3 regions of the Allobosea sp. 05T433 genome follow, and region 3 is predicted to be linked to each of the others. Evidence: predicted binding sites of a transcription regulator. Region 3 holds the regulator's gene; each other region holds the start of a gene.

Region 1 (6,896 bases), on a different contig from region 3:
AAGGGCGAATCCGGATCAGGCTCGCGCTCGGCCGGACGCGGCTTTGACGCCTGCTGGAAACGCTCGTTGCCGCGCTCCTCGCGGCGTGGGCCACCTGGGCGTCCATCGCGCTTGAAGTCCGGCCGCGGGCCACGCCCCTGCTCGGGGCGGCCATTGCGCTGCGGCCGGCCGCTGCGCTTCTGATCACCCTCGCGCGGCTGCGCATCCTGTCGGGGAGCATCACCTTGAGACGCATTGGCGGCAGCCGGACGGCCACGATCGCCCTGGCGGCGACGCTCGTCGGGCCGGCCGTCACGGTTCGGACGTTCACCACGCCCTGCGCCAGGCTGACGCTCGCCCTGAGCGCCGTCGCGGCGACCGCGCCCGGCATGCTCCGGCCTGCGCCCACCCTGGTGACGATGCGGCCGCCAGACCTCGATTTCCTGCACCTCGGTCGCAGCAACGACATCAACTGCTGCCTCAGGGGCAAGAGCTCCCGCGGCAAGCGTCTCGGAGACAGCTGTCTCGTCGGCAGGCGCCGGCAGAGCAGACATGGCATCGGCTGGCACCGGATGTGCGGCTTGCTCGAGCTCAGTCTCCGCCGCGGTCGGGGCGTCGGCCGTTTCAGGCGCGGCAGCCTCCGAAGAGGCAGCCTCGGCGGTCTCGATGTCAGTAGCGGCCAGAGGCTCGTCGACAATACCGGCGCCGGCCTCATCGGCCACCACCGCCGGATCGGCCTCGTGCCCAGCCGGGACGTCCGTAGTTTCCGCGGTCGGCGCGTCGGCAACCGGAGCGGTAGCCGCGACCGGTGGCTGCGCCAGCGGCACGGTAATCGCCGGTCCCGGACGCTTGGCCGAGACATAGCCGAGGGAGCGCAGGATCGAGGCGAAATCCTCGCCCGCACAACCGACCAGCGAGGTCATGGCACCGGTGACGACAAAACCGTCCTGATCGGCCGCGCCGGTGGGCGGCTGGCCCTGGGTCAGGCCCGGGCGATAGGCGATAGCCGGCCGGATCAGGTCAGCAAGCCGCTCGAGGATATCGACACGCACGGCGCGCTCGCCGCAGACGCGATAGCCGGCAGCACGGTAAAGACCCTTCGGCACCGCCTTGTCGACGGCAAAGGATGTCCGACCCGAGGCTGCTAGATGGGCAATATCGTCGAGGCCCGACGTATCGGGCCCGCCATGCTTCAGCGCCCAGAGCTGGGCAGCCAGCGCACGTGGTGCCGGCTTCAGCAGGGCCGGGACGTAAAGATGAAAGGCTCCGAAGCGGATGCCGAGCTGACGGAGTGCTGCGCGGCCCTCCTGATCCAGCGTCTTCATCTCCTCGCCGACCTTGGCGCGCTCCAGCACGCCCAGCGACTCCCCGGCCTGATAGGCGATGCCGCGCGCGATACCGGTGACATTCTCGGCATTCTCGAGCAGCTGCAACGCACCAAGCAGACGGGCGATGTGATTCTTGAGCCAGAGAGTGAGGCGCGCGTCGACCTGCTCGCGCGCCGGTCCGGTCAGGTGCTCCTCGACCAGCAGGCGCAGGCGCGGCTCCAGAACCTTGTCGCCGGCGACAAGCCGCGCGACCGGCTCACCGATCCAGCGCACCAGCCCGTCATGCGAAAGCACGAAGGCATCATCAGCCGCGAGCACGACACGCGCGGCGCGCGCTTCGATCTCGCTGGCAAGCGCCTTCATCGCGGCCATGTTCAAGGCTTTCGCCTCGGGCCCGCCAGCCTTGGGATCCGCCGTGAAGCGAAATCCCTGAAGCATCCCGACATGCTGTCCCTCGACGAGCACATCGCCCGTCGTGGTGACCTCAGCCTCCAACATTGCATTCTCCCGCAAACGACGCATCAGCACGCTCGTGCGCCGATCGACGAAACGGCTGGCTAGCCGCTCGTGCAAAGCGTCCGACAGCTTGTCCTCTACAAGACGCGCCACCCCCTGCCAATGCTCTGGATCAGGTAACCAGTCAGGACGGTTTGCGACATAGGTCCAAGTTCGGACCTGCGCAATGCGGGCAGACAGCGTGTCGATCTCGCCATCGGTCCGGTCAAGCGCATCGAGTTGGGCGCGATACCAGTCCGGATCGAGCCGTCCGTGGCGCATCAGGCGCAGATACAGCGTGGTGGCGAGATCAGCGTGCTGCATCGGCGCGATCTTGCGATAATCAGGCAGGCCACACACCTCCCAGAGCCGCTCGACTGCTGCACGGCCCTGCGCCAGCGGCCTGACATCGGCATCGCGGGCCAGAACCTCCAGCGTCGTCATGTCCTCTGCGATCAGCGCACGGGTCAGCCCCTGCTCGGTTGGCTGGACGTTCAGGCTGGCGATCAGCCCGTCGACGGAGCGCAGATCGAGATCGGAATTGCGCCATTGCAGCTGCCGCACCGATTCAAAACGATGATTCTCGATCGCCTCGACCAATTCGGCGTCGAAGGGCGGGCAACGCCCGCTCGTGCCAAAGGTGCCGTCGCGCAGATGGCGGCCGGCGCGCCCGGCGACCTGGCCGAACTCCGCGGGGTTCAGCTTGCGGAAATGATGGCCGTCGAATTTCCGGTCCGACGCGAAGGCGATGTGATCGACATCGAGATTGAGCCCCATGCCGATGGCGTCCGTCGCGACGAGATAGTCGACATCGCCCGACTGGTAGATCTCGACCTGGGCGTTGCGCGTGCGCGGCGAGAGCGCGCCGAGCACGACGGCGGCTCCCCCCTTCTGCCGACGGATCAGTTCAGCGATCGCATAAACCTCCTCGACGGAGAAGGCGACGATCGCGCTGCGTCGTGGCAGGCGGGTGATCTTCTTGTCGCCGGCAAATGTGAGCTGCGACAGGCGTGGACGCGTGACGACGTTCACCCCGGGAATGAGCTGCTCGATCAGCGGCTTCATGGTGCCCGCGCCGATCAGCATCGTCTCGGCCCGACCGCGCCGGTTCAGCAGGCGGTCGGTGAAGACGTGACCGCGGTCGAGGTCGGCGGCGAGCTGAATCTCGTCAATCGCGACGAAATCGACGGCGAGATCGCGCGGCATGGCCTCGACGGTGCAGACCCAGAAGCGGGGCCGCTGCGGCTTGATCTTTTCCTCGCCGGTGACCAGCGCCACCGCCTCGGGGCCGACCTTCTCGACCACGCGGCCATAGACCTCGCGCGCCAGCAGGCGCAGCGGCAGGCCGATCATTCCGGTCGGGTGCGCCACCATCCGCTCGATCGCCAGATGCGTCTTGCCGGTATTGGTGGGCCCGAGAACTGCTGTGACACCCTGCGCACGAACCGAGGGCGGAAGAGAGCGTGCTGAAATCAAGACGCGACCGATCGTTTCCTTTGGGCCCTTGCCGGCAGCAGACGCTGGGGAAAGCGTCCTACCTTGGCACAAGCTGGAGCGCCGAAATTAAGCTGCGGAACGAGTCCTGAACGAAGCAAGCCCGAATCGCTGACTCCGGCAGAATCGGGATTCGTTCACGGCCAGATATCGCGGAGACGGCCGCAAGTACCACTATATCTGGAATCGTGACACGAGCTTGATCCACTCATTTTCGCGACCAGCGTAAACGGCCGGGCGCCGACAGTCCTCCGCGCTATTTATGTCGTGCTCACGGCGAAACGAGGGGCCGCCGTGTGATTTCTGCGTGCGCAACGGCGTGGAACCAGCCTGAGCCATCGCCTCAGCGGGCCGTTCGGACGAGACCCGCCTCCCGTCCGACACCTTGGCGATCGGGCGTTTCCCGGAGTGTTGACAATAATACGTACGTACGTATTCTACCTTCATGAGCAAGCCATCCCTTCGTGAAAATCTCCTCGCCGCTGGCCGCGATCTCCTCTGGAAGAGCGGCTATTCCGCCACCGGCATACGCGAGATCGTCGCTGCAGCCGGAGCGAGCCCTGGCTCATTCACCAATCATTTCGGATCGAAGGAGGAATTCGCCGAGGAAGTGCTCGATCGCTATTTCGCCTATGTCGGCGGCCTCGTCGATGAAGCCCTGGCCGACCGCTCCCTGCCCGCAGCCGCGCGGTTGCGGCGCTATCTGGACGCGATCACGACCAAGCTCGAAACCGCCGATTGGTCGCGCGGATGCATGATCGGCAATTTCAGCGTCGAGACCTCTCCCAATAGCGAACGGTTGCGGCAGCGACTCTCGGAGATCTTCGTCCTTTGGCGAGAGCCCTTTGCGGCATGCATCGCCGAAGGCCAGGCCACTGGCGAGATCGCGACGGATTTCAGCGCCGACGACCTCGCTGATTTCCTGCTCACCGCCTGGCAGGGCGCGATCCTGCGCATGAAGGTCGATCGCAGCCCGGTTCCGCTCGAACGCTTCAAGGCCATCCTTTTCGCAACGCTGTTTGGAAGAAGGGCATCGCCATGACCCAGTCACCTGGATTCGCATCCGAATGGCTGCGCCGGGAGATTCCCGTCCTCGGCTCGACCATGTCCTATGTCGAGGCCGGCTCTGCGGGGCCGACCGTACTCTTCCTGCACGGCAACCCGACCTCCTCCTATATCTGGCGCCATATCATTCCGCACGTCGCGCCGCTGGCGCACTGCATTGCCCCCGACCTGATCGGCTACGGTCAGTCCGGCAAGCCGGACATCGCCTATCGCTTCACCGACCAGGTCCGCTATCTCGACGCCTTCATCGCTGAACTGGGCCTCGGACGGATGGTCATCGTCGCCCAGGACTGGGGCACGGCACTCGCCTTCCACCATGCCTCCTGTAACCCCAGCGACATGATCGGCCTGGCCTTCATGGAATTCATCCAGCCCTTTGCAAGCTGGGATGCATTCCATCAGCGGCCGCAGGCGCGTGAGCTGTTCAGGGCGTTCCGGACGCCGGGACAGGGCGAGAAGCTGATTCTCGAGGACAATGTCTTTATCGAGAGGGTCCTGCCCGCTGCCGTCCTGCGGGCCTTGAGCGATGAAGAGCTGGATGCCTATCGAGCGCCGTTTCCAACGCCCGAATCGCGCAGGCCGATCCTCCGACTGCCCAACGAGCTCCCCATTGCGGGCGCCCCGGCCGATGTCCATGCCATCAGCGAGCGCGACCACGCAGCATTACGTGCGTCCACCTATCCGAAGCTGTTGTTCTGCGGCGATCCCGGGGCGCTGATCTCTCCGGCCGAGGCGGATAGGTTCGCGGCGGGACTGCATGATTGCCGCCTGATCAATCTCGGCCCCGGCGCGCATTACCTGCAGGAGGATCACCCCGGTGCAATCGGGACGGCGCTCCGTGACTGGCTGGGTGAGATTACTGCAACGACGAAAGCGAGTGAACGCGCTGCGGCTTAGTTCTGCCGCGCGGCCGTGGTGGTGGTCGGATCGACCCTGAAGCTCGAGGCCTCGATGACCGCCGTCCCGATCATGGTCTTCACCGAGATGCGGATCGGCACCATCACATTGGTGCCGTTGACGGGGGCGAGCCAGGTGTTGATCTCGCGATTCTCGGTCATGAACTTGGTGCTCGGCCGCAGGGCGCGATGCCCTGCGATCGGCACATACCGCGCCTGGCAGATCGTGACCGGGCCGCTATAGCCTTCGAGCTTCACCTGCCGCGAACCGGAATAGCTCAGCTTGATGTCATAGCGCGCAGCGCCGTCGAAGATTGGCAGCGTCCGGTTGCAGGCGGCACCATTCCCGCCCTTGCCCTCCACGGGCATCAGGAAGGCGCTGATCGGATCGACCACATTGCGCTTGTGGCTCTCGTTGAGCGGCACGCGATCGGGCTTGTCGTCGATCGGCGGCGCAATATCCACGGCCTGCACCGTGCCGCCGTCGAGCGCCATGCGCACAGTGCGGCTCTCGCTTGAGTTCGCCGACGAAACCGCGAAGGTCGCAGGCGACAGGCGCCCGCCATGAAGATTGCCGGTTGCGGCACCTGAGCCGCGTCCGCCCGTGAAGCTGCCGACCAGGCCCGTCATCTTGGCGACGATATCGAGCTTGTAGCTGCTGCCGTCGATGCCGCCGCTGAGATGGGCGGTGCCGAGCGTCAGGCCGAGCAGGGAGACATCATATTTGGCCTCCAACGAGGTCGCCGCGGCCGACGACGCTCCAAAGCCGGAGGCCAGGGCCAGCGCAGCGAGACCAAGTCCGGCCAGGGACGACGCGATGGCGGGCTTCATCCAACTCCTCCGGACGGCATGCTTCGCACCGGCATGCACTGCGAATCGGTCCGAATCGTGACCCCTTTTACCGAATTTGGCGAGTGGCAATGCCGCCACGCTGCGGCCGCCCCGATCGTGCTATGGAATCAGTCGCGGTCCTTGACGCAGCAGCCGGCCTTGGCTATAGACCCGCGACTTCAATTTGACTTCCGGTGCTCGTGGGCCGGCACGTCGCGTGTCGGCATTTTTGTTTGAGACAACCGGTTCCAAGGGAACGATATCATGGCTCGCCGTTGCGAACTGACCGGGAAAGCCACCCTCACCGGGCACCTCGTCAGCCACTCGAACCGCAAGACGAAGACCGTCTTCCGGCCGAATCTCGTCAATGTTACGCTCCGTTCGGACGCGCTCGGTCGCTCCGTGCGCCTGCGTGTCTCGGCGAACGCCCTGCGTACGGTCGATCACCGTGGCGGACTTGACGCCTTCCTGGTCAAGGAGCCGGCAGGCAACCTCTCGACCGGCGCACTCACGCTGAAGCGTGACATCGAGAAGAAGCTCGCGACCAACTGAGCGCGCGGCTCCTTCACGGAATGAATGAAGCGGCCGCAAGGCCGCTTTTTTCGTTTGCATAGGACGCAGTGGCCAGCCCCGTATCATCCGTTCTCGGTGCTTGATCGCCGGCACATTCAGGACTTGTGCTCGCCGCAAGAGCGAGCTTGAAGTCACGCTCGTCCCCTTATCCCAACTCGAATTCCAGCAGCACGGTGCGCTGCAGGAAAGAGAAGTTGTCGTCCGAGATCAGGGTCAGAATCGTCCTGCCATGATC
Region 2 (6,896 bases), on a different contig from region 3:
GAGACGGCATCGAGGCGTGGCGCGATCTCGGCGTCATAGAGCGCGATATTCGCCTGCGATTGCGCCTCGCCGAAAAAGCGCAGGAACTGCTCATGGCCTGCCAGGCTGTCGAGTGCGGCGAGCTTGAGCTTGCCGAGCGCGATATGGGCGCCATTCAGATCGACAGCGCTGATCTTCGCCGGGTTGGCGGTGAGATAGGACAGGATGTTGCAGGAGCCGGACGCGATTGCCACGACATGATCATCGGGGCGCAGGTCCAGTGCCTCCATGTCGACGACCGGGTCTTCCCAGATCTGCGGATAGACGAGCCCGGAAAAGGCCAGGGTGAACAGGCGCTCCAACATCCCCGCCCGCGACAGCGGCTTGCTGCGATGCACCGCCGTGGTCAGGCCCATTGTGGTTTCCCGCCGAACCGTACGCGCCGTCTGCATTCTTCGTTCCTCGCGCGGTCCGTTGTGATGGCGAGCCGACTAGAGGAGTCGCGTGACGGTTGGGTGACGCGCCTTGCGGATCAGCTATCCGTGAGGGCGGGCTGACGTGGAGCGCAATCATCCCCATATTCCGCCCGAAACCTTTGAACGGGAGAATGACGATGGGACTGTCCGGACTGTTCGGCGGCAAGGTCAGGGAAGCCGGTGAGTTCGAATTCCAGTTGACCGACGAGGAGTGGCGCCGCCGCCTGACCCCGGAGCAGTACCACGTGCTGCGCGGGCATGGCACCGAGCGCGCCGGCTCCTGCGCCTTGAATTTCGAGAAGCGCGCCGGGCGGTTCACCTGCGCCGGTTGCGGCAACCCCTTGTTCCAGTCCGGCAAGAAATTCGAGAGCGGCACGGGCTGGCCGAGCTTCGACCAGCCACTGGAGGGTGCGGTCGGTATCAGCGAGGACAATAGCTACATGATGCAGCGCACCGAGGTGCATTGCGCCCGCTGCGGCGGCCATCTCGGCCATGTCTTCCCTGACGGCCCGCCACCGACCGGACTGCGCTACTGCATCAATGGCGTGGCGATGGATTTCGCTCCGGCCGAGGCCTGAGCCAGTCGGCCGGCCGCGCTCCCCTTCGGGAGGGCGGCCGCGCAAACGCGTGAGTGCTATTCCACCGCCGGGACGGCCCGATGCGCCAGCGCGGCAGCATCCACGGACGCCGGCAGATCGCCGAAATGGCCCGACCAGCGCCCCTCGAGCCGCGTCGCGATGAAGGCGTCTGCGACCATGTGAGGTGCGTGGCGCAGCAGCAACGAGGCCTGCAGCGCCAGCGCCAGCCGCTCGACCAGCCGCCGCGCCTGTCCTTCGCTTCGCACCAAAGTGGGTATCTCCGACTCCAGCGCGCTCAAATGCGCATCAAAGCGATTGTCGGCGCCGGCCGCGCGTCGCATCTCCTCGATCAGCGCCACGAGAGAGCCCGGCTCTCGCTCCAGCGAGCGCAGCACATCGAGACAAATGACGTTGCCCGAGCCCTCCCAGACGCTGTTGAGCGGCGCCTCCCGATAGAGCCGGGCCATGGGGTTTTCCTCGATAAAGCCGTTGCCGCCATGGCATTCCAGCGCCTCGACCACCACCGCCGGCGCGCGCTTCGAGACCCAGTATTTCGCAATCGGCGCGCCGATCCGCGCCAGCAACCGGTCGCTCTCGCTCGTTTCCTGACGGTCGAGCGCCGCAAACAGCCGAAAGGCGAGCCAGGCTGCAGCCTCGGCCTCGATCGCAAGATCGGCCAGCACGTTCTGCATGATCGGCTGATCGATCAGCCCGCGCTGGAAGGCGCGCCGATGGGCCGCGTGATGCGCCGCCAGCGAAACGGCGAGCCGCATCTGCCCGGCCGACGCCGCCGCAATGTCCAGCCGGGAGCCCTGGTTCATCGCCAGGCCGGTGCGCAGGCCCCGGCCTGGCTCGCCGATCATCTGGCCGATCGCACCGCGGAATTCGACCTCGGACGAGGCATTCGAGCGATTGCCGCATTTGTCCTTGAGCCGCTGGATCGCCACGCCGTTGCGCGAGCCGTCCGGCAGCCAGCCCGGCACGACGAAGCAGGAAATGCCCTCGGCGGTTCGGGCCAAGGTCAGGAACAGGTCGGAATGCGGCACCGAGAAGAACCACTTGTGCCCGGTCAGGGACCATGTCCCGTCGCCATTGTCCTCGGCGATGGTCTGGGTCTGGCGCAGGTCAGAGCCTCCCTGCTTCTCGGTCATTGCCGTGCCGACGGTCGCCCCTGTCTTGGCGGAGGCGGTCGTCTGGCGGCGGTCATAGCGGTTGGAGCTGACCAGGGCGCCCCACTTGCTCCAGAGGTCGGGTTCCTGCCTCAGGACCGGGATCGCGGCATAGGTCATGCTGATCGGGCAGCAGATGCCGCTTTCGCCCTGACTCCAGAGATAGGAGAGCGCAGCACGCGCCACCTGTGCGCCCGGGCCCGGCCTGTTCCATGCGAGCGAATGGGTCTCCTGCTCGATCGCAAGCCCCATCAATTCGTGCCAGGCCGGATGGAACTCGATCTGGTCGATGCGGTTGCCGAACCGGTCATGCGTCCTGAGTTCGGGCGGGAACCTGTTCGCCAGTCGCGCCAGGTCCTGCACCTGCGCCGAGCCGACAATGCGCCCTGCCGCGTGCAGGCGCTCCGAGGCCCAGCCTGCATCGAAGGCGGTGGCCGCCGCCTGCAACACGGGATCAGCCGCGAAGGCGTCGTAATCGCACAGTATGGGAACCTGGTTCGTCACTTCATGGGTGGAATGGCGGGAGGCGATATCCACATTCATCGCGGCGCGTCCTGACGATCGGGCGAGCATTCAACGCCCAACAGCCTTATCCAGCAATCTGCGGCGCGACAGCCTATATTGCCTCTGGAACGAATCACGATCAAAGCGACCTGAAGCCTTGTCCGATCACACCACGTCCGCCCCTCTGCCCCGCCCCGGCGGCCTCGCCGCCCGCGCCGCCGCACAGCCGGCGGCAGGCTATCTGGCAGGCCTCAACCCGGAGCAGCGGCAAGCGGTCGAGGCCACGGATGGCCCTGTTCTGGTCCTGGCAGGCGCCGGCACCGGCAAGACCCGTGTGCTGACCACGCGCATCGCCCATCTGATCGCCACCAACCGCGCCTATCCGTCCCAGATCCTCTCGGTGACCTTCACCAACAAGGCAGCGCGCGAGATGAAGGAGCGCATCGCAAGCCTCGTCGGCCCCGTGGCCGAAGGCATGCCCTGGCTCGGCACCTTCCACTCGATCTCGGCCAAGATCCTGCGCCGCCATGCCGAGCTCCTCGATCTGCGCTCGGACTTCACCATTCTCGATACCGACGACCAGATTCGCCTTATGAAGCAGGTCATCACGGCCGCCGGGATCGACGAGAAGCGCTGGCCCGGCCGCATGCTGGCGGGCTTCATCGACAGCTGGAAGAACCGCGGGCTTGCCCCCAAGGACGTGCCGCCGGGTGAAGCCGGCGTCTTCGCCGGAGGCAAGGGCGGCGCCCTTTATGCCGCCTATCAGGAGCGGCTGAAGACGCTGAACGCAGTCGATTTCGGCGATCTGCTGCTGCACTGCCTGACGCTGTTCCGGGAGCATGCCGATGTGCTCGCGACCTATCATGAGCGCTTCCGCTACATCCTGGTCGACGAATATCAGGACACCAACACCGCCCAGTATCTCTGGCTGCGCCTGCTGGCGCAGGGCCGGCGCAACATCGCCTGCGTCGGCGACGACGACCAGTCGATCTATGGCTGGCGCGGCGCCGAGGTCGACAACATCCTGCGCTTCGAGCACGATTTTCCCGGCGCGGTCGTGGTCAGGCTGGAACGGAACTACCGCTCGACCGGGCATATCCTCGCCACCGCCTCAAAACTGATTGCCCGCAACGAAGGCCGGCTCGGCAAGACATTGCGCACCGAGGACGAAGCCGGGGAGAAGGTCACGATCACCGGCGCCTGGGACAGCCAGGAGGAAGCCCGCCTGATCAGCGACGAGATCGAGGCGATGCAGAGCAAGGGCGAAAACCTTGCCGAGGTCGCCATCCTCGTCCGCATCTCCGCCCAGATGCGCGAGATCGAGGAGCGCTTCGTCCATGTCGGCGTGCCCTATCGCGTCATCGGCGGCCCACGCTTCTATGAGCGGGCCGAAATCCGCGACGCCATGGCCTATCTGCGCTGCGTGGTGAGCCAGACCGATGATCTCGCCTTCGAGCGCATCGTCAATGTGCCGAAGCGCGGGCTGGGCGACGCGACGGTCCAGCTTCTGCACAACCACGCCCGGGCAACCGGCCTGTCGCTGCTGCAATCGGCCCGTGCCGTGGTCGAGACCGAGGAACTGAAGCCGAAGGCCCGCACCGCGCTGCGCGAACTGGTCGAGGCCTTTGCCCGCTGGTCGACCAAGGCCGAACACATGAAGCAGGGCGAGCTTGCCGAGCAGGTGCTGGAGGAATCCGGCTATACCGAGATGTGGCAGAAGGATCGCTCGGCCGATGCCGCCGGCCGCCTCGAGAACCTCAAGGAACTGGTGCGCTCTCTGGACGAGTTCCCAGACCTGCCGGCCTTCCTTGAGCACGTCTCGCTGGTGATGGATGCCGATGGTGGCGAGGCCGGGGCGCGCGTCAGCATCATGACACTGCACGCGGCCAAGGGGCTCGAATTCGATACTGTCTTCCTGCCCGGCTGGGAGGAAGGCCTGTTCCCGAACCAGCGCGCGCTCGACGAAAGCGGCCGCGCCGGGCTGGAAGAAGAGCGCCGCCTCGCCCATGTCGGCCTGACCCGGGCCCGCAAGCGCCTGAAGCTCCTCTTCGCCTCGAACCGTCGGATTCACGGCCTCTGGCAATCGAGCCTGCCGAGCCGCTTCATCGACGAGTTGCCGGAGGAGCATGTCGAGGTCGTGCAGGCGCCGTGTACCTATAGCCAGGGCGGCTACGGCGCCTCGCGCTTCGACCGCATGGAAAGCTTCGGCTCCTCATACCAGACACCAGGCTGGCAGCGCGCTCAGGAGAATCGTGCGCGGAACGGCGGCGGCTCAGGCTTCTCGGACAACAGCGGCCGCGGTTTCGGCCAGGGTGGCTCGGGCTCGGGCCGCCAGCGCGGCCCGGTGCTGATCGAGGGCGAGTTGACGGCGAAATCGACCGGCAGCTCCGCTTTCGATGCCGGCGCCCGTGTCTTCCATATCAAGTTCGGCCCGGGCTCCGTCGCGAGCGTCGACGGTAACAAGCTGACCGTCGATTTCGACAAGGCGGGCCGGAAGATGGTGCTGGACTCGTTCGTGCAGAAGGCGGGCTGAGCAAGCGCAGCCGTCATGTCCGGCGCGCCGATGCAGAGCATCGCCGAAGCGGTTATGCAGGCCCGGATTGCCCCAGGCCGGTTCCGCAGGAATGCCGGCTCCAAGCCAGCAGGATCAGCACGATGCCCGACGTCGCGGTCAATCTGACCGACACCGCCAATCCCGATCTCCACGCGGTGATCTCGCAGGGCCTGCGGGACTACAATGTCGAGATGGGCGGCGTCAGCGACCACAGGCCACTGACGATCACCATCAAGGACAGCAGGAGTGATGAACTGATTGGCGGCCTGCTCGGTCGCACCTCGCTCGGCCTGCTGTTCATCGACCTGTTCTATGTGCCCAAGACCCAGCGCGGGTCGGGCCTCGGCACCCGCATTCTGCAGATGGCAGAGGCCGAGGGTTTTCGCCGAGGTTGCCGCAAGGCGGTGCTGTACACACTCAGCTTCCAGGCGCCGGACTTCTACAAGCGCTTTGGCTGGTGCGTCTTCGGTGAGATCGCGCTCGAACCGCCCGGAGCGACCCGCTATTTCATGACCAAGGACCTCGCCGCCCCTGCCGACGGCGCATGACATCCGCCCCCGCCCCTGCTATCCCGCCCGCATGCGTGAAGGTCTTCTCCCAGCCACGGTCGCGACCGTGCTCGAACTCTCAACCAGCGGCGACAAGGCGCGCGCGCTGACGGAACTGCTCGGCGAGATCTTCGATCCGACCGAGACGGCTATTTCCTCCTTTGAGATCGAGGACGGCGTCACCACGCTCTCGCTCAGCGCGCCGTGGAAGGTCGAGATTTATTTCGCGACCCATCCCGATGAAGACGCGGTGCGTGACATGCTGCGCCCGATCGTCGGCGACAGCATCGATTCAACCCCCTTCACCACCGTCAACCAGAAGGATTGGGTCGCCACCAGCCTCGACGGGCTCAAGCCCGTGCGGGCCGGGCGCGTGCTCGTCCATGGCGCGCATGACCGCGGCACGGTGCGGGTGAATGATGTCGCGATCGAGATCGAGGCGGCGCTCGCCTTCGGCACCGGCCATCACGGCACCACCGCCGGCTGCCTGCTGGCGCTTGATGCCGAACTCAAGAAGCGCCGCCCGCTGCGCGGCCTGGATGTCGGCACCGGCACCGGGATTCTGGGGCTCGCACTGGCGATGCAAACGAAGCGCCGCGTCGTCGCCGGCGATATCGATGCCGTCGCAGTCGAAGTCGCAGCGCGCAATGCTCGCGTCAACCACGCGCCAGGGGCGCTCGATCTCTATGTCGCGCCCGGCCTGCTCCACGCCAAGGCAAACCGGCCCGACCATTTCGATCTGGTCTTCGCCAATATTCTGGCCGGCCCGCTGAAGCGTCTCGCCCCGTCGCTCGCGCGCGTGCTGGCGCGGGACGGAACCCTGATCCTCTCCGGGCTTCTGGCGATGGATGTCGCCGGGATCGTCTCGACCTACCGCCACCAGGGCCTGTTCCTGGCGCGCCAGTCCCTGCGCGAGGGTTGGGCCACCCTCGTCATGAAAAGGGGCGGCGCGGCCCCAAGACCGCGCCGCCCCTACTAGGCCAGCCACCCAAAGAGGGTGTTGTCGCTCCGAGCTCAGGCTCAGAAGGCGATGTGGCCGTACTTCTGTTCCGCCTCGGCCTGCAGGGCGCGAGCGTCATGCCAGACGG
Region 3 (9,820 bases):
TCACCACCTTGAGGATCGCGGGATTGAGGGCATGGGTCGAGATCGTGCCCATCAGCACCGTGTAACCGTCGGGTGCGGCGCGAGCGACCGCGGTCGAGCCGACATTGCCGCCTGCGCCGGCGCGGTTCTCGATCACCACTTGCTGGCCGAGCGAATCCGCCATCTTTGCCCCGACGAGGCGGGCAACGATATCCGTCGAGCCGCCGGCTGCGAACGGCACGACAAGCATGATCGGCCGGGTCGGGAAGTTCTGAGCCCGCGCGGGCCCGCTGCCGGCTACGAGGGCGGATGCCCCGGCCCCAGCGATGAAGGCGCGGCGGTTCGGTGTCGTGAGGCGGTCCATCTGGCGTTTCCCGTCATTGCTCTGCGAAACGCGAGGTTATGGCAGCGCACCATATGATAAACCCCACCGGATTGTTTAATCCGGTGGGGTTCGACCTGCGTCATAAAGACTGTGTCAGATTGTTCTCAGCGACGGCCGATCGGCGTGTAATCGCGCTTCGGCGAGCCGGTATAGAGCTGGCGCGGGCGGCCGATCCGCTGGGACGGATCCTCGATCATTTCCTTCCACTGCGCGATCCAGCCGACGGTGCGGGCGAGTGCGAAGAGCGCGGTGAACATCGAGGTCGGGAAGCCCATCGCCTTCAAGGTGATGCCCGAATAGAAATCGATGTTCGGATAGAGCTTCTTCTCGATGAAGTAGCTGTCGCTGAGCGCGATGCGCTCGAGTTCGATCGCGACATCGAGGAGCGGATCGTCCTTGATGCCGAGCTCGTTCAGCACCTCATGCGTCGTCTTCTGCATGATCTTGGCGCGCGGGTCGTAGTTCTTGTAGACGCGGTGCCCGAAGCCCATCAGGCGGAACGGATCATTCTTGTCCTTCGCCTTGGCGATGTATTTCGGGATGTTGTCGACCGACCCGATCTCCTCGAGCATCTTGAGGGCCGCCTCGTTGGCGCCGCCATGCGCAGGGCCCCAGAGGCAGGCGATGCCGGCTGCGATGCAGGCGAAGGGATTGGCGCCCGAGGAACCGGCAAGACGCACGGTCGAGGTCGAGGCGTTCTGCTCGTGGTCGGCGTGCAGGATGAAGATGCGGTCAAGCGCGCGCGACAGGACCGGATTGACCTTGTACTCCTCCGCCGGCACCGCGAAGCACATGCGCAGGAAATTCGAGGTGTAGTCCAGCGAGTTCAGCGGATACACGAAGGGCTGGCCGATCGTGTACTTGAAGGCCATCGCAGCCAGCGTCGGCAGCTTGGCGATCATCCGCATCGACGCGATCATGCGCTGCTGCGGGTCCGAGATGTCGGTCGAGTCGTGATAGAAGGCCGACATCGCGCCGACCGAGGCCACCAGCACCGCCATCGGATGCGCATCGCGTCGGAAGCCCTGGAAGAAGCGGGCCATCTGCTCGTGCACCATGGTGTGGCGCGTCACGCGGTAGTCGAAATCCGCCTTCTGCGCCGCGGTCGGCAGGTCTCCGTAAAGCAAGAGATAGCAGGTCTCGAGAAAGTCGCCATGCTCGGCAAGCTGCTCGATTGGATAGCCGCGATGGAGCAGAACGCCCTCGTCGCCATCGATATAGGTGATCTCCGACTCGCAGCTCGCGGTCGAGGTGAAGCCGGGGTCATAGGTGAACATCCCGGTTTGTGCGTAGAGCTTGCTGATGTCGATGACGGATGGGCCGATCGATCCGGTCTTGACCGTCAGGTCGACGGTCTTGCCGTCCACACTCAGCTGGCTGTTGGTTCCGCTCATCGATACCGATCCTTTCAGGCTCGCTGCTGATCAATCTTCGTTCCATCCGAGCCGGCACGAATGGGTGCCGGAACGGCAATCATCATCCGAGTGGCTCTGCGTAACGGCCATGTGACGGGATTGCAGGCAAAGGAAGGTACATCCGACTGATATTAAAGCAATATTCATACCGGGGCGCCGCTTCGGACACCCTCGGCATATGGGGCGTCACTAGCCCATTTGCCCTTGGGGTTCAACCAATCACAAAGGCGGGGCTGCCCCGCCTTTGATCACGTTTGATCGCTGAGACGAGCGAGCGTTTCCTCGCGGCCGAGCACCGCCATCACATCGAACAGGCCGGGCGACTGGCTCCGTCCGGTGAGTGCGGCCCGCAGCGGCTGCGCCACCTGTCCGAGCTTGAGGGCATGTTCTTCGGCGAAGGCCCGGACCGCGGCCTCGAGCGGAGCCGGTGTCCAGTCGTTCACCGCGGCAAGCTTCTCTGCCAGGCTGGGCATGCGCTGGCGGGCGCCCTCGTCCAGCAGCGTCGCCGCCTTCTGATCGAGTGCGAGCGGACGCTTGGAAAAAAGATAGGAGGCGCTGTCGAGCAGCTCGATCAGCGTCTTGGCTCGCTCCTTCAATCCCGGCATCGCAGCAAGAAGCTTGGCTTCGAGAGCCGGATCGAGCTCGGGGCCGAGGCCGTGCGCGGGGCCGATTTCCGGCAAGATGCTCTTCAGTGCATCAAGCAGGTCACGATCATCGGACTGGCGCATGTAGAGCCCGTTCAGGCTCTCCAGCTTCGCGTAGTCGAAGCGTGCCGGGGAACGGCCGATCGAGGAAAGATTGAACAGCGAGACCATCTCTTCGGTCGAGAAGATCTCCTGGTCGCCATGGCTCCAGCCCAGCCGGAGGAGGTAGTTGCGCAGGGCCACCGGCAGATAGCCCATGGAGCGATAGGCATCGACACCGAGCGCACCATGGCGCTTGGAGAGCTTCGCGCCGTCCGCCCCATGGATCAGCGGGATATGCGACATGCTCGGCACGCGCCAGCCCATCGCCTGGTAGATCTGGGTCTGGCGGGCGGCGTTGGTGAGATGGTCGTCGCCACGGATGACATGGGTCACGGCCATGTCATGGTCGTCCACGACGACAGCGAGCATATAGGTCGGGTTGCCGTCGGAACGCAGCAGCACGAGGTCGTCGAGATTCTCGTTCTGCCAGACGACGCGGCCCTGCACCTCGTCCTCGACCACCGTCTCTCCGGTCTGCGGCGCGCGCAGGCGGATGACCGGCTTCACGCCGGCCGGCGCGGTTGCCGGATCGCGATCGCGCCAGCGTCCGTCATAGCGCATGGGACGGCCCTCGGCGCGCGCCTTCTCGCGCATCTCCTCGAGTTCCTGCGGTGTCGCATAGCAATAATAGGCCTTCCCGGCGGCGAGCATCTGCTCGGCGACCTCGCGGTGCCGGGCCGCACGGGCGAACTGGTAGACGGTCTCGCCGTCCCAATCGAGGCCAAGCCAGGACAGGCCGTCGAGAATCGCCGCGATGGCCGGCTCGGTCGAGCGTTCGCGGTCGGTGTCCTCGATGCGCAGCAGCATCTTGCCGCCATGGCGACGGGCATAGAGCCAGTTGAACAGCGCGGTACGCGCGCCGCCGATATGCAGGAATCCGGTTGGAGACGGCGCGAAGCGCGTAACGACCGCATCACTCATGAAAGGCAGGCTCCGGCAGGACGGGAAATGAGGCCGACAGAGCGGCAGAGGAACAAGACGTCGAAGGGACATGACAACCGACGCCGCCCCTGTAACATGCTGATGGGGCCGACGTTAAGCGCAAGATCGCATCTGGTTGGCTGACCGAGGGACGGCCTATGCGCGAGGCGCCGCCAGACCCGAGCCGGCTGCGCGGCGCGCGTGTTCGCGCCGTACCATTCCGCATTCCCGAGATATGGTTTCAGGACGCTGCCATTCGGTTGTTTCTCGCCGAATGGCGCGCGCGCTTCCTGGGCGCCATCGCGATCGAGGCCGGACGAAGAAGGCTGTTTCTCTGGCTGCCGGTGCTGATGGGAGCCGGCATTCTGCTCTATTTCGCGGCTGATCGCGAGCCATCCTTCTGGGTCCCGCTCTCCGGCTTTGGCGTCTCCGCTGCGATGGCAGCGCTGTCGCGCGCCCGACGCCCGGTCATGCTCGCTTGCGTCGGCCTTGCTGCCATCTTCGCCGGCTTTGGTGCCGCGGCCTGGCGCACGGCGACGATCGCAGCACCGATGCTCGATCGAATGCGCGTGGGACAACTCACCGGCTTTGTCGAATCGGTCGAGGCGCGCGACGCCGGCGCGCGCCTCGTGATCCTGGTGACCGGCATTGCCGGGGTGGAGCCTGAACGCCTGCCACGGCGGGTTCGGGTCAACGTCAAAGGTGGTTCGGTTTCGCCGGGCGATCACATCGCTGCCGTCGCGCGCCTCCTGCCGCCGCCCGGTCCAGTGCGACCAGGTGGCTACGACTTCGGGCGCGACGCCTTCTTCCGAGGGCTTGGTGCAGTCGGGACCATCCCCGGAAAGATCACGCTCGCCCCACCACCCTTGCAGCCACCGCTCGAGCTTCAGATACGCGCGACGGTCGACCGGGCGCGCAATGCCCTGACGGAGCGCATCGCCGGGATCGGGGGAGGGCAGGCTGGCGCGATGGCGGCGTCGCTGGTTACTGGCAAGCGCGGCCTCATCACGGAGGCGACCAATATCGACCTCCGCGCGGCCGGAATCTATCATATCATCTCGATCTCGGGCCTTCACATGGTGCTGGCCTCCGCCACGATCTTCGGCCTGGTCCGTGGCCTGCTGGCGCTATCGCAAACGCTGGCATTGCGCTGGCCCATAAAGAAACTCGCCGCCCTGGCCGCGATGCTCGGCGCCACGGCTTATTGCATCTTCTCGGGAGCCGAGGTCGCGACGGTGCGCTCGCTGATCATGACATTGGTCATGCTCGGTGCGATTCTCGTCGATCGCCCGGCGCTCAGCATGCGCAATCTGGCTCTCGCTGCGATGATCGTTCTGCTGCGCGAGCCTGACGCGCTGCTTGGTCCAAGCTTCCAGATGTCCTTTGGCGCTGTCGCGGCGCTGATCGCCTTTGCCGAGCGCTGGGAGGATCGCGGCCACTCCGAGGCGCCGGCGAACCTGCCTTGGCCGCTACGGCCGATCTGGATCGCGGTGGTCGGGCTCACGGTCACGACCGTGCTGGCGACGGTCGCAACCGCACCGTTCGGTGCCTATCACTTCCAGACCTTCAACCCCTTCGGTCTGCTCGGCAATGCGCTCGCCTTGCCCTTCGTTTCCCTGATCGTCATGCCTGCCGCTGTCTTCGGCGTGCTCGCCTATCCCTTCGGCCTGGATTGGCCGGCTTGGGCGCTCATGGGAGTCGCTTCGGACTATGTGCTGCAATCCGCGCGCTGGGTTGCGGGATTCGACCACTCCGCGGTGATCATTCCTGCATTCGGGGCCGCGGCGCTCGCATGCTTTGCCGCTGCGCTTCTCTGGATCACGCTCTGGACGACACCGCTGCGCTTCCTGGCCGTCGCCCCCCTGATCGCGGGACTGCTCGTGGCAGCGAAGCCCGACAGGCCCGACATCCTGATCGAACGCGATGGTTCCGGCATCCTGGTCCGCGGGGGCGATGGTCGCATGATCCTGGCGGGGCAACCGAGCCGCTTCGTGCTGCAGCAATGGCTGAACGCAGATGGCGATAATCGCCGGACTGACGACAACAGCCTGCGGGAAGGCGCGGCCTGCGACACGTTGGGTTGTGTCGTCCGCAGCAAGGATGGACGAAGCGTTGCCTTTGCACGTGATCGCCTGGCCATCGTCGAGGACTGTCGGCGCGCCGATCTGGTCATCACGCCGATTCCGTGGAACGCTCCGTGCGCAGCACGACTGATCGACCGCAGGGCATTGTCGCGCGATGGCGCGACCGCCCTTGTCGGCAACAAGGGCGGCTGGCGCGCCCATCTATCAGAGCAGGATGGTGTCGATCGTCCCTGGAGCCGCAAGCGGGAGCGGCCTGCAAGCACGCCGGCTTTGCCGCTGGCGGCTGTCGAAGAACACGAGCCGCTTCAGTAGCGCCGCATCAGGTTGACCAGGCGGCCCTGAATCTTGACGCGGTCCGGTCCCAGCACCCTTGTCTCATAGGCGGGATTGGCAGCCTCGAGCGCGATCGAGGAGCCGCGCTTGCGCAGTCGCTTCAGCGTTGCTTCCTCGTCATCGATCAGAGCCACGACGATATCCCCGGTATTGGCCGTGTCCTGACGCTTGATCACCACCGTATCGCCGTCGAGAATGCCGGCTTCCACCATCGAGTCGCCGCGAACCTCGAGGGCAAAATGTTCACCGGGGCCAAGCATGTCGGCAGGCAGTGCCACGGTATGGCTGCGGCTCTGGATGGCGGAAATCGGTGTACCGGCGGCAATCCGCCCCATGACCGGAATCGCAACCGTGGAGCGCACATCTTCGTCCGGGGGCGGTGCGATCGGCCGGACCTTGCCAAGCCCCCCTTGGACGACGGAGGGGCTGAACCGTCCGCGCGTCGCCTGAGGGCCGCCGGCCCCTTCGGGCAGCTTTATGATCTCCAGCGCTCGGGCTCGATTGGGAAGGCGGCGAATGAACCCGCGCTCCTCCAGCGCCATGATCAGGCGATGGATACCGGACTTGGAGCGCAGATCGAGCGCGTCCTTCATCTCGTCGAAGGAGGGGGGCACCCCTGTCTCGCGCAGGCGTTCCTGGATGAAACGAAGCAGTTCGAACTGTTTGCGTGTCAGCATGGTTCCCGCCGGCGCTCTTTGTATGGAATCGAAACAAAGCACGAACACCATACAGGTTCGCGTTGTGTTCCGCAAGCGCGCTCAGCGTAGGCGGATGATCCGGCAGTTGTCGCCTTTGTTTGCCGGCGCAGCAAACGATTCGCGAATGAGTAGCGCGTCGGCGCGGGCAAGAGTGGCCAGCATCGACGAATCCTGCTTGGCGAAGGGCGTTGCCAGCCATCCTTCCGGAGTGAGCGTCAGTTCCGACCTCATATAGTCTCGCCGCTCATCATTTGCCGGCAAATTTCTTCCGACGATTGCAGGCTCACTCAGATCGCGCTCCGGTTCCGGTACGCCCAGGAGGGTCCTGAGCAGGGGCACGACGAAGAGATGTCCGCAAACGATGGACGAGACGGGGTTTCCGGGCAGGCCGAGCGCGACCATGCGGCCGAGGCGGCCCATCATCATCGGCTTGCCCGGCCGCATGGCGATCTTCCAGAAGCCGAGCGCCATGCCTTGACCGATCAACGCTGCCTGGACGAGATCGTGCTCACCTACCGAGGCTCCTCCGAGGGTGATCAGCACATCGGCATCGGCCTTCCGTGCCTGGCCAATCTTGTCGGCGAGATCGGCATGATCATCGCGGGCAATCCCGAGATCGAGCGCCGTGCCGCCGGCCTGCTCGACCAGCGCGGCGAGCGCAAAACTGTTGGACGCGACGATCTGGTCGGGTCCAACCGGCTCGCCGGGCTGGACCAGTTCGTCGCCAGTCGCGAGGATCGCGACCAGTGGCTTGCGACGCACAGTGAGCATGGGGTGGCCCATGGCTGCCGCGAGGCCGAGGCTCGCACTGTCGAGCCGGCTGCCGGCGAGAAGCAACACCTCGCCCTCGGAGAAGTCCAATCCTGCCTGACGAACGAACTTGCCGCGCTCGGCGCCCTCGCGCACGCGGATCGTCGCAGTGCCGACGCCGTCCGCATTCTCCTGAATCAAGATCGTATCGGCGCCCTCCGGAATCGGAGCACCGGTGAAGATGCGAACAGCCTCATTGGAGCGGACCATCCCTGAGAAGGAACGACCGGCAGCCGATTCGCCGATGACACGCAATTCATTTGCCGGCGCAATATCGTCTGCGCGAACGGCGTATCCGTCCATTGCGGAGTTGGCAAAGGGGGGCTGGGTCCGAAGCGCCTGCAGGTCGGCGGCGAGCACGCGCCCTACGCATTGTGCGAGTGGCAGGGTTTCTGATGGTGTCGGTGCCGGAACGCTGTCGATTAGCGCCTTCAGGGCGACGGGGACGGGCGTGAGGCTCATCGCGCAGTTTCCGGGAGATCGAAGGTGCCGGATTTTCCACCTGACTTGTGGACGAGCCTGATGCCTTCGATCCGCATCGCCCGGTCGACCGCCTTGACCATGTCGTAAACTGTGAGGCAGGCGACGCCGACAGCGGTCAACGCCTCCATCTCGACGCCGGTCTGTCCCTTCATCTTGACCTCAGCGCTCACGCGCACCCCGGGCAATGTCTCGTCCAGGGTGAGGTCGACGCTGATCTTGCTGATCAGCAGCGGGTGACAGAGCGGGATCAGTTCATGCGTGCGCTTGGCGGCCATGATTCCAGCCAGGCGCGCCGTGCCAAGCACGTCGCCCTTCTTGGCGTCGCCATCGCGCACGATCGCCAGGGTCCCGGGCTGCATGACGACACAGCCCTCGGCGACAGCGATGCGCGAGGTCTCCTCCTTGTCGCCAACATCGACCATATGGGCCTGGCCGCTGGCGTCGAGATGGCTGAGCTTGCTCATGCTGCGCTGCGCGCAGAACCGGTCAGGAGATCACGGGTCGCAGCGGCGACATCGTCCTGCCGCATCAGGCTCTCGCCGACGAGGAAGGTGTTGACGCCGGCGCGCTGCAACCGTGCGATGTCGGCATGACTGAAGATGCCGCTCTCGCCAACGATGATGCGGTCCGCGGGGACGCGCGGTGCAAGTCTCTCGGTGACGGCGAGATCGACGGCAAAGCTGCGAAGGTCGCGATTGTTGATGCCGAGCAAGGGGCTGTCGAGCTCGAGGGCGCGATCGAGCTCAGCTTCGTTGTGAACCTCGACCAGCACGTCGATGCCGAGTGACTTTGCCGCCTCGTTCAGCGCGCGGGCTGTCCCGTCATCGACGCCGGCCATGATGATCAGGATACAGTCGGCGCCCCAGGCGCGAGCCTCGAAGACCTGATAGGGGTCATAGAGGAAATCCTTGCGCAGGGCGGGCAGGCCGCTTGCCATGCGCGCCTGCTGCAGGAATTCCGGCTGTCCCTGGAAAGAGGGGGCATCGGTCAGTACGGACAGGCAGGCCGCGCCGCCATCGGCATAGGCGCGTGCCAGCGATGGCGGGTCGAAATCGGCGCGGATCAGCCCCTTGGACGGGCTGGCCTTCTTGATCTCAGCGATCAATGCAGGCTTGCCGGCCGCGTGTTTCGCGGCAAGAGCGGCCGTGAAGCCACGCACGGGGCCGGCAGCCAGGGCGCGCTGCTCGATCTCAGCCTGGGAAACCGCGGCCTTGGCAGCGGCGATCTCCTGGCGCTTATAGGCCTCGATGCGGGCGAGGATGTCGCTCATGACGTCCTCACGCGTTCGAGCTGGCGATAAGTGCGGTCAGCGTCGCCTTGGCCTTGCCGCTGTCGATCGCCGAGGTCGCGCGGGTGAGGCCGTCGCGCAGATCACCGGCCTGACCGGCCACGACGAGCGCGGCGGCGGCATTGAAGGCCGCGATATCGCGGAAGGGCGTCTTCTTGCCGTCGAGAACCGCGCGGAGCGCCTCGGCATTCTGCGCCGGTTCACCGCCGCGCAGATCCTCGGGCTTTGCACGGGCCAGGCCGACATCGTCCGGGCTGATCGAGAAACTCTCGATCTTGCCCTTTTCGAGCGCGACGACGCGGGTCGGCCCGGTGGTGGTGATCTCGTCAAGGCCGTCAGAGCCGTTCACGGCCCAGATGCGGTCGGAGCCCAGAGCAGACAGCACGCGCACCATCGGCTCGAGCCAGGTCTCTGAGAAGGCGCCGACGAGCTGCCTCTTGACACCGGCCGGGTTGGAGAGCGGCCCGAGCAGGTTGAAGATGGTGCGGGTGCCGAGTTCTGTGCGCACCGGTGCTACATGCCGCATCGAGGCGTGATGGGTCGGCGCGAACATGAAGCCGACGCCGGCCTCGGCGATGCAGCGCTCCGTGCCCGCGGGCTCGAGCCCCACCTTGACGCCGAGCGCGGTGAGCACGTCGGCCGCTCCGGAACGTGACGAGGCGGCGCGATTGCCATGCT

What was found. Region 3 encodes LexA, which represses DNA repair genes until DNA is damaged. Its sites were predicted from a motif close to TGTTCNNNNTGTGTTCNG; they were not measured.
Region 1: the regulator LexA is predicted to act here: its motif matches at 3,374-3,391, upstream of AC1DGP_RS22235 (helicase-related protein).
Region 2: the regulator LexA is predicted to act here: its motif matches at 2,831-2,848, upstream of AC1DGP_RS04605 (ATP-dependent helicase).

Annotation. Positions count from the first base shown of each region.
Region 1 covers NZ_JBFTKS010000017.1:95,905-102,800, forward strand. Annotated here, with positions in the region: gene AC1DGP_RS22235 (helicase-related protein) at 1-3,275, opposite strand, end outside; gene AC1DGP_RS22240 (TetR/AcrR family transcriptional regulator) at 3,742-4,338, shown strand; gene AC1DGP_RS22245 (haloalkane dehalogenase) at 4,335-5,258, shown strand; gene AC1DGP_RS22250 (DUF3108 domain-containing protein) at 5,255-6,088, opposite strand; gene rpmB (50S ribosomal protein L28) at 6,353-6,640, shown strand; gene AC1DGP_RS22260 (esterase-like activity of phytase family protein) at 6,807-6,896, opposite strand, start outside.
Region 2 covers NZ_JBFTKS010000003.1:73,054-79,949, forward strand. Annotated here, with positions in the region: gene AC1DGP_RS04590 (BtaA family protein) at 1-431, opposite strand, end outside; gene msrB (peptide-methionine (R)-S-oxide reductase MsrB) at 593-1,033, shown strand; gene AC1DGP_RS04600 (acyl-CoA dehydrogenase family protein) at 1,090-2,745, opposite strand; gene AC1DGP_RS04605 (ATP-dependent helicase) at 2,864-5,239, shown strand; gene AC1DGP_RS04610 (GNAT family N-acetyltransferase) at 5,362-5,808, shown strand; gene AC1DGP_RS04615 (50S ribosomal protein L11 methyltransferase) at 5,840-6,787, shown strand; gene AC1DGP_RS04620 (hypothetical protein) at 6,829-6,896, opposite strand, start outside.
Region 3 covers NZ_JBFTKS010000011.1:124,854-134,673, forward strand. Annotated here, with positions in the region: gene AC1DGP_RS17185 (Bug family tripartite tricarboxylate transporter substrate binding protein) at 1-343, opposite strand, end outside; gene gltA (citrate synthase) at 469-1,758, opposite strand; gene gltX (glutamate--tRNA ligase) at 2,028-3,446, opposite strand; gene AC1DGP_RS17200 (ComEC/Rec2 family competence protein) at 3,605-5,842, shown strand; gene lexA (transcriptional repressor LexA) at 5,836-6,540, opposite strand; gene AC1DGP_RS17210 (molybdopterin molybdotransferase MoeA) at 6,622-7,833, opposite strand; gene moaC (cyclic pyranopterin monophosphate synthase MoaC) at 7,830-8,318, opposite strand; gene trpC (indole-3-glycerol phosphate synthase TrpC) at 8,315-9,124, opposite strand; gene trpD (anthranilate phosphoribosyltransferase) at 9,132-9,820, opposite strand, start outside.